3 regions of the Sediminibacillus sp. JSM 1682029 genome follow, and region 2 is predicted to be linked to each of the others. Evidence: riboswitches for the same ligand, from Rfam matches in the RefSeq annotation. Region 2 holds a riboswitch; each other region holds the start of a gene.

Region 1 (3,122 bases), on a different contig from region 2:
GCTGGGCATCGCCCTTTTACTGCTTGGGATTTTCTATATTGCCGATTCCATTTTGCTTCCAGTCATAGCTGAACAAGTGCGTGCAGCGTTTCAAATCGATCTTTGGTATTATTACCGCCAGTATTTTCAAGTATCGCTTGTCTGTTTGCTTTTGATAGCTGGGGGAATTCGTTTGATCATCGGGGCGAAACCGGATAAAGGAGGAAACAATCAATGAAGAAATGGCGGGTAGGATCTGTCTCCATGGGGGCAGCCCTCATTTTACTAGGTACGGTCATCATGCTCTCTCAATTTTTCGATTGGGATGCAACAACGGTTTTATTGGCCTGGTTTCCATTGATCCTGATTGTTTTAGGAGTGGAAATCATCCTTTACGTCTACATGTCCCGGCAAGAACAACCTGTGGTGAAATATGACATTTTATCCATCGTATTCATCACTTTCTTAGGGGGTGTTGCGCTCATCCTTTTTATCGGGGCCACTACTGGATTGCTGGATAAGATTAAAACCACTGTCCAAGCTGAGGAGGTGGAAGCAACCTTGCCGCCAATCGAAAAAAATATCGGTGACAAGGTGAAAAAAATTGTCTTGGAGTCCGCGGAGGGAACAAGGCTGGAGACAAACAACACAGGCGCTATTCATATATTCGGCACCTTCCACTCTAGTACGGCAAGTAAAAAAGACATCAAGCCAGAGGAAGTCGCCTCTTTTCACCAGGTCGGTGACACCTTGTATGTGGAAATGCTTGAAGCACCCACGAGCCAATTCGGATATGATGACAGCCGGTTTACTGCAACGGTGTCGATTCCGGGAAACATGGAAACCGAGGTCCGCTCCTGGCTGGATGAAGCGCGCCTGAACCTGGCAGCTATCAAAAGTAATTGGTCGTTAACCGAGGTGGATGAGGTGTATCTGACCAATCCGGATAAGGCCGATGTCCAACTACATACTGAAAACATTTGGCAAGAAGAATCCAGTGACCAAACAGATACATTCGGAAAAGGCACCCACCAACTCGAAATCGAAGAAGTCAATCAACTGTATACCAAGTAAATTCTTTATCCTGGTAGAGCAATGGGGGACAGTCCCTCCGGCGGGGACTGTCCCCTTCTTTTTTCAAATTTTTTCTTTAAGGGTTGACTGGATTGACAGAGTGATTTATAATTCTTTCAAAGATTGAAATTTCAAACATATTGAATAACAAGACTCTTATCCAGAGCGGCGGAGGGACTAGGCCCGATGATGCCCGGCAACCTTCAAGCGACAATGCTTGAAAAGGTGCCAATTCCTACAGGTCCATGATCTGAAAGATAAGAGGAGGACTCCGACTACACGCCCTCTTCTTAGGAAGAGGGCTTTTCTATTCCCCCTCTTCCAACACAACAATCTTGTTACCTGCTTTTCACGGCCTTAGGTACTATTTTTCCCTAGAATTATCCCGCTTAGGAGGAATTAACATGACAAACCCATTCCATTTGCTAGGCACCGAAACACAACTTCTTCACGGAGGACAGACACCAGATCCGGCGACAGGTTCCAGGGCAGTCCCGATTTATCAAACGACATCCTATGTATTCCGTGATACCGAGCACGCCCAGAATCTTTTTGCCCTGGCTGAACCTGGCAATATTTATTCGCGCATCATGAATCCGACTGTGGATGCTTTTGAACAACGGATCGCTCTGTTGGAAGACGGCGTAGCGGCAGTTGCCACCTCTTCCGGCATGGCTGCCATTACTCTGTCGATTCTGAACTTGGCAGGGAGCGGCGATGAAATCGTAGCCGACAGCAATCTTTACGGCGGCACTTATAACCTGTTTGTCAAAACACTGCCTCGCTACGGAATCAATGTCACCTTTGTGGATGCTTCGGATCCGGAAAACGTCCGTGCAGCTATCACCGACAAAACCAAAGCGGTCTTTGGCGAAATCATCACCAATCCAAGCCTGAATGTGTTTGACGTGGAAACAATCGCTGCGATTGCACATGAACACGATATCCCGTTGATTATCGATAATACATTTGCCACTCCGTATGTAACCAAACCGATTACCTGGGGAGCGGACATCGTTGTCCACTCTGCTACCAAGTGGATCGGCGGGCACGGTACGACAATCGGAGGGGTAGTCGTCGATGGCGGACGTTTTGATTGGAACAATGAAAAATTCCCTGAATTCATCCAGCCTGATGAAAGCTATCACGGCATCAGGTATGCCATCGACACTGCACCGGCAGCCTTTGCTACGAAGCTACGCGTACAGCTGTTGCGCGACATCGGCGCCTGCCTGAGCCCGCAGAACGCATTTTTGCTGTTGCAGGGTCTGGAAACATTGCATCTGCGTGTAGAAAAGCATAACCAAAACGCCCAGCAGGTCGCCGGTTACCTAAGCGACCATCCAGCAGTGGAATGGGTTGCATATCCAGGATTGGAAAACCATCCTTCCCACCAACTTGCAGAAAAATACTTGAACGGAAAGGCAGGTTCCATTATTACTTTCGGTATCAAAGGCGGACGCGATGCAGGACGGCAGTTGATCGACAACATCACCCTTTGGTCGCATGTAGCCAATGTCGGGGATGCCAAATCACTGATCATCCATCCCGCTTCCACCACCCACCAGCAGCTTGATGCAGATGGATTGAAGGAAAGTGGTGTTACGGAAGAATTGATTCGTCTTTCGATCGGTATTGAAACCGCAGAGGACTTGATTCAGGATCTCGATCAGGCAATCGCACAAGCTACCGGTACAAAGCCCACCATTACTGCCACAAATGAAAAGGCAGTACAATGGGCGCTTCACTCACCATTCGACCGGACAAACGGGCTCCGGCAAAAAACGATAGCCGTTCTTGGATTAGAGCCGGATGAAAATTTGCCGGTGTATCGAACAGCTGCGAAGTTGCAAAATCTCGGATTTAAAGTCATTCCGGTCCACAATGGAAATGAGCCAATTCTAGGTGAGACGCCAGTGGCGAATGTGGCAGCAATAGAGGAAGAAATCGATGTCGTTTATACACAGGACACACTCGCTGCAGAGGCTTTACTGGCAAATGACGGCCAGGTTGAAACAAAAATACTGTGGCTCGATTCCCAGAGTACTAGCCTGGATGTCACCGATCAG
Region 2 (3,122 bases):
AGTGTTGAACTGACGAACTGGGAAAAACCTAAGTCTTCGGCATTCAGTGATAATGCCCAAACAAGGATAAGCAGAATGATTGCCTGCATCATTTGATTGCCGCCATCAATAAAATGAAAAAGCAATTCATGTAAAGGCAATTTGCGGATGGCATAGAATAGGAACGTAACCGTCAAGGTCAAAAATACTGCCAGCAGCATGACAAACGTTGCATCTGCTTGGGTAAAGGCATCGAATACCGACTTTGCACCTTTTGTGCGGCCATCTTGCCAAAGTAAAAAGAGAGACAAGCCTAAAAGCAGAAATAGCGGGATAATAAGATTCCAAGGCTGGGCTTTCACCAATGATAATTCCTTATTTATGCTGGAACGGTGAAAAGGATGTGCTTCATCACCCTCCGCTTTGTATTGTTTTTTCCTATTTTCTTCGGAAGGCCAAAACGTACGAGCAAGGCCGAAAATAAGCATGATAATGGCAAAAAAATTAAAGGGAATACTCATCAGAAACACACTATAAGCACTCCATTCCAAGGCATTTTTATGAATTCCGTTCTCGACAAGGGATACCATAAAACCGACAAAAGCGGTTGCAACAGGCAAGAGGACAATAACGGATGAAGTAGAAACATCCATGGTAAATCCGACCTTTTGTCTGGAAATGTTCCATTTACCCAACAACGACTTAACGACAGGACCAATCATCATGATCCGGAACATCGGCATCATAAAAGTGAATGGCAGGGTCAGCCAGATAAGAGTCAGAAGTCCCCGCTGAGAATGGATTTTTCCTCCTGCCCATTCTGAGAACCCTTTGATTCCTCCAGCTATCGTCATCATTCCGACAAGTCCACCGAACAAATATAAAAATCCGATGATTTTTATATTTGTTTCGTCTGACAAAGTTTCGACCATATAAGTGACGGCTTGATCGGATCCGCTCAGCCATCCAGATTTTAAAAGGATAGAACCTGTCAGGACACCAAGAACCAGGCCAGGCAAAATTCTTTTCAACCAAATGGAAAAACCGATGACGATAATAAACGGTACAATGGAAAGCCATTCGACAGACAATAGGATCTCCTCCTTATGTGGGTCTTAGGATTCCCATAATGAAATGACCAATACCTATGATTGAGATGTTCGAGCTGTGTAGTTTTTAAAAAGGTTAATTCATACTTGACAACTAGGAATAGTAGCAATTATGATATTTAATACAATTGTATAATCTTATCAAGAGAAGTTTAGGGAACTGGCCCGATGACACTTCAGCAACCTCTGTTCGCAGAAAGGTGCTACATCCAGCATGCTTGAGAGATAAGAGTTAGCAGAACCTTCCATCTTTCTCGGAAGGTTTTTTTGTGTGATAAGAAGAAGATCGGCAACACGGAGGGAGGAAAGTGGATGAGTCATTTGCATGGAAAAATCGCTGTTGTGACCGGCGGCGCGAGAGGAATTGGTAAAGAGATAGCCAAAAAACTGGAGGAAGCAGGAGCAACGGTCATTGTGGCGGATAAAGGAAGTAACCCTGACAACATTCGGAAGCATCAATTTGCTTTGGACGTCACAGAAGAGAAAGCTGTGGAGCAGTTTTTCGAATCAATCGCTACTCGTTATGGAGTGATCGATATTCTTGTGAATAATGCAGGCATTTCGAGAATGGCGGAAGTTATAGAGATGCAAGAAGAAGACTGGGATTCTGTAATGGATGTAAATGCAAAAGGGGTATTCCTTGCCAGTAAATTTGCTGCAAGACAGATGAAAAAAGCAGGGAAAGGCGGCAAAATTATCAATATTTCATCCCAGGCAGGAAAAAACGGATATAAATACATGGGAAGTTATGTCGCATCTAAACATGCCGTTCTTGGATTGACGAAAGTTATGGCTTTGGAACTGGCAGCTGACAATATTCTGGTGAATGCTGTTTGCCCAGGTATCATTGAAACGGGGATGAAACAGACAGAAAGGGTTTGGGGAGGAAAACTGCGCGGCGTGGACGCTGCAGCCATCGAAGCAGAGGATCATTCCCAAGTTCCTTTGGGAAGAACAGGTAGCCCGGAGGATGTTGCAGATACCGTGTTATTCCTGGCATCCAAAGCAGCAGACTATATAACAGGCGAAAGTATAAATGTAACCGGTGGAATGACCATAAATTAAGAACGCTATGTTGTCTAAGAAAAAAGATATATACTGCGCAGTATTTGTAATGGGGAATTCCATTGCCTATTAAAAAAAGTATCAACCACCGCTTCGGTAGCATACTTCGCTTTCCGCGGGCACGGCTTCAGCTAACTTGGTTAAGAAAACCGCTTTACCAAGTGGATCTTCAGCTCGTGCTGTTCTCGCAGAGCGTCAGCTCGAGGAAGCTCACCAGCCGCCCGCGGAAAGCGGAAGGTTTTTCCGCAGCGCTAAACTCCCACTCAACCAATGTAAGAAGTAAGGAAGAAAAATTACCTATGTCGCAGTTTCTATCCACTGCTCATCCATGTGGGTAAGGTGCAGCGGTCCATAAAAATAGTTGTTTTGAAAGGGAGGACGAGAAAAGTGAAAAAAGAAAAAATAGAGGGAAATCCTTATGCATTGCTGCCATTTCTCGTATTTGTCTTATTATTCCTCGGCACAGCATTGATTACGAAGGATTTCAGCAGTATGCCAGTAGTGGTGGCGATTTTGATTGCCGGCTTGTTTTCACTGGCGATGAACCGAAAAGAAAGTTTTGCCAAAAAAGTGGAAGTGTTTTGCAAGGGTGGGGGCGACCATAATATCATTTTGATGGCACTTATATTTATATTGGCCGGCGCTTTCGCTTCCGTTGCAGAAGCTACAGGCGGAGTGGACTCTATAGTCAGTTTGGGGACCTCGATTTTACCGGCGAATTTGCTCATGGTCGGATTGTTCGTGGTAAGTTGTTTTATCTCTATATCAATGGGAACCTCTACAGGGACAACCGTTGCCATCGTGCCGATAGCGGTCGGGGTTGCGCAACAAACCGGAATCGACACAGCTTTGGCCGTCGGAGCGGTAATAGGCGGAGCCATGTTTGGGGATAATTTATCGATGATATCGGATACCACGATTGCAGCAGTGAGAACACAGGAGACCAACATGAAAGACAAATTCAAGTCG
Region 3 (3,122 bases), on a different contig from region 2:
CTTCTTTCATGCGGAAAAAACTTTTCAAAAGCTTTTTGATGCTGAGACAGGAGTCGATGGCGTAAAGCTTCCGGATAATTGGCCGGAAATTTGCCGGCAATCGCTGGAGTTACTGGAGAAAAGAAAATTGACCTGGGAAGAAGCTGCTCCATACTTATACTTTTACAATCGACTGGTCGGCTTTCAGGTGAATCGGTCTATCAGGCATTTATTCATCGACGAAGCCCAGGATTACTCCCCGTTCCAGTTTGCTTATTTCCAAGAGGTTTTCCCTCTTAGCAGGATGACGCTTCTAGGAGATTACAACCAGGCGATTTATGCGCATGCCTCCACGGAAGAAACCCTGCTTTCTTCTCGATTGGAAGCAAAGCACGAACGGATCACCCTGACGAGAAGTTATCGTTCAACCAGGCAAATTGTGGAGTTTACCAAAGCCTTTATGCCAGGCGGCGATGTCATTGAGCCTTTCAACCGGGAAGGTTCAAAGCCATTGATTATCCAGGTGTCTGATCAACATAAACTAAAACAGCAAATATTGCAGACAATAAAGGGCTATACCGCTGCAAATCACCAAACAATCGCCATTATTTGCAAAACGATGGAGGAGAGCCGGGAGGCGTATCAATTATTGCGCGAAGAAACGGAAGCAAAGCTGATGGATGAAGAAACGCACACCTTCCAAAAAGGGCTGCTTGTGCTTCCGGCATATCTGGCAAAAGGAATCGAGTTCGATGCGGCGATTATCTATAATGCTTCGGCTTCTCAATATTCTCGGGAACTGGAGCGGAATTTGCTTTACACAGCCTGTACGAGGGCGATGCATGAACTGGCTGTGTTCTCGATCGGTCCAATGTCCGCTTTTTTGCAACAACTGCCGGAAGATTTGTATGACAGGGCATAGGCAAGAGACATCTAGCAATTTCCGTCCGAATTGGGCGCATGCAGCCAAAACAAGAATCGCAGACTTTATTGTTTCGTCTCGAGAGTTGATAGAAACTATGCAGTAACTTTAATGGGGAGCTCCATTGCCTATGCAAAAAGCGTGTAACTAACGCTTCGGTAGCATACTTCGCTTTCCGCGGGCACGGCTTCAGCTAACTTGGTAAAGAAAACCGCTTTACCAAGTGGATCTTCAGCTCGCGCTGTTCCCGCTGGAGTCTTCGTATGCTACCTTCGCTAAGAAGTTTGCTGATTATCGCAAACATTAAGCCTCTTAATAAAACGCTTGTCAGGATATGTGTGTCTTTTCATAAAAAACAGTTTGGGTTTCGTCTTTTCCCCTTCTCTCGGCTTTCTGCTTGTTTTCCTAGAAATGTCTTTTGATAAGATGTTTCATGCTATTGAATGAAGAAAAATATATCTAGTATACTCGCTTAAAAACAGGAAGCTATTCTTAGCTGAGGAAATACCCGGAGACTCCTGCGGGAGCAAAGGCCTCGGAGAGATCCCGCAGAGCGTTAGCTCGAGGAAGCTCACCAGCCGCCCGCGGAAAGCGCAGGGTATTTCCTCAGCGCTGTTCTCCAACCTAAATAAAGGCCGGATGTCAGGGGGACTCACTCAAGTTAATTCACAGTTTATAGGTTTTATGAAAAACAAAATCAATGGAATTGTGGAAATCAACCAGTTGCAATTAACCCGAGTTATTTGATAAGATTACTTCAACCGAATAACGATTCTTATGAAGAGAGGCGGAGGGACAGGCCCGATGAAGCCCGGCAACCCACTGGAATTTCAGGAAGGTGCCAATTCCTACAGAGTGAATGTACTCTGAGAGATAAGAAGCTGAATGACGAATAAGCCTTCTTCCTCTCTGGGAGAAGGCTTTTTTATAACGCCTGGTTTCAAATAAGATCTTATTCGGAAACAAAATTTGTCAGCATTCAGGCAGGGGAGAGATAACATGAAGTACGGATTTTGGCTGCCGATTTTCGGCGGATGGTTGCGAAATGTAGAGGATGAACTGATGCCTCCAACCTTTGATTATGCAAAACAAGTGATCCAGTCAGCAGAGAAATGGGGCTATGATACCACGTTGATTGCTGAGTTATATTTGAACGACATAAAAGGAATCGATGCAGATTCTCTGGAAGCATGGTCGACAGCGGCCGGACTGGCAGCAGTGACAGAGAAAATCGAAATCATGACAGCAGTCCGTCCCGGGTTCCACAATCCTGCTGTAGCAGCAAAAATGGCTGCTAACATTGACCATATCAGTAACGGCAGGTTTACACTGAATGTCGTCTCGGCATGGTGGGAAGAAGAAGCGAAACAATATGGTGGAGCATTTACCGCCCACGATGAACGGTATGACCGGACAGAGGAGTTCCTGGAAGTGTTGAAAGGGATGTGGCAGGAAGAAACGTTTTCTTACCATGGCAATTATTATGAAGTGAACAATGCCAAACTTGCTCCTAAGCCGGTACAAAAACCTTTCCCGACCCTATATGCGGGAGGGGAAAGCGATCGTGGCAAACAGGCAATTGTCGATTCCTGTGACGCCTATGTCATGCACGGAGGCACGGTCGATGAGATTGCCAGCAAGATAGCGGAAATGAAGGTAAGGCGGGAAGAAGCCAGTCAGCCAGAATTCCAATCGTTTGGCATGGCGGCCTACGTGATTTGCCGGGATACCGAGGAAGAAGCATTGGAAGAATGGAAACGAATAACTGACGTGAAAGATAGCGCGGGATACGCCGGCTATCAAGACTTTGTCAGCAAATCGCAGTTGGAGCAACAAGTTGAACTTAATGATTATTCGGTCTCGAACCGGGGCTTGCGTCCAAATTTAATCGGGACACCGGACCAAATTGCGGAAAGGATCGCGGCATACGAAGAAGCGGGATTGGACTTATTATTGCTGCAGTTTTCGCCCCAGCTGGAAGAAATGGAGCGTTTCTCGCAGCAAGTCATGCCGCTTGTGGAAGAAAAACGACGTCAGTTATTGAAATAACTTGAAACCATACCAAGGAGAGGAGACGGCAGAATGAGCAAAGTATATGTCATCCATGAAAATAGTGAATGGACCGAGCACCTGACGAAACGATTGGAGGAGCTTGATGTCCCTTATGAAGAATGGTTTTTGGACCAGGGGATGGTCGATTTGACAGAAGAACCACCAGAAG

Evidence for each region. Region 2 has a riboswitch for S-adenosylmethionine ahead of ABVF09_RS01965 (SDR family NAD(P)-dependent oxidoreductase). Riboswitches for the same ligand answer to the same signal wherever they lie in the genome.
Region 1: linked by a shared signal. The riboswitch ahead of ABVF09_RS07965 (PLP-dependent aspartate aminotransferase family protein) and the one ahead of ABVF09_RS01965 (SDR family NAD(P)-dependent oxidoreductase) in region 2 are both predicted to bind S-adenosylmethionine.
Region 3: linked by a shared signal. The riboswitch ahead of ABVF09_RS07605 (LLM class flavin-dependent oxidoreductase) and the one ahead of ABVF09_RS01965 (SDR family NAD(P)-dependent oxidoreductase) in region 2 are both predicted to bind S-adenosylmethionine.

The regions. Positions count from the first base shown of each region.
Region 1 covers NZ_JBEWYY010000003.1:357,830-360,951, reverse strand. The annotation lists gene ABVF09_RS07975 (hypothetical protein) at 1-217, shown strand, start outside; gene ABVF09_RS07970 (hypothetical protein) at 214-1,053, shown strand; SAM riboswitch class I at 1,207-1,317, shown strand; gene ABVF09_RS07965 (PLP-dependent aspartate aminotransferase family protein) at 1,458-3,122, shown strand, end outside.
Region 2 covers NZ_JBEWYY010000001.1:396,721-399,842, reverse strand. The annotation lists gene ABVF09_RS01970 (Na+/H+ antiporter NhaC family protein) at 1-1,070, opposite strand, end outside; SAM riboswitch class I at 1,224-1,320, shown strand; gene ABVF09_RS01965 (SDR family NAD(P)-dependent oxidoreductase) at 1,401-2,153, shown strand; gene ABVF09_RS01960 (Na+/H+ antiporter NhaC family protein) at 2,541-3,122, shown strand, end outside.
Region 3 covers NZ_JBEWYY010000003.1:279,917-283,038, forward strand. The annotation lists gene helD (RNA polymerase recycling motor HelD) at 1-901, shown strand, start outside; SAM riboswitch class I at 1,674-1,781, shown strand; gene ABVF09_RS07605 (LLM class flavin-dependent oxidoreductase) at 1,901-2,950, shown strand; gene ABVF09_RS07610 (ATP-grasp domain-containing protein) at 2,984-3,122, shown strand, end outside.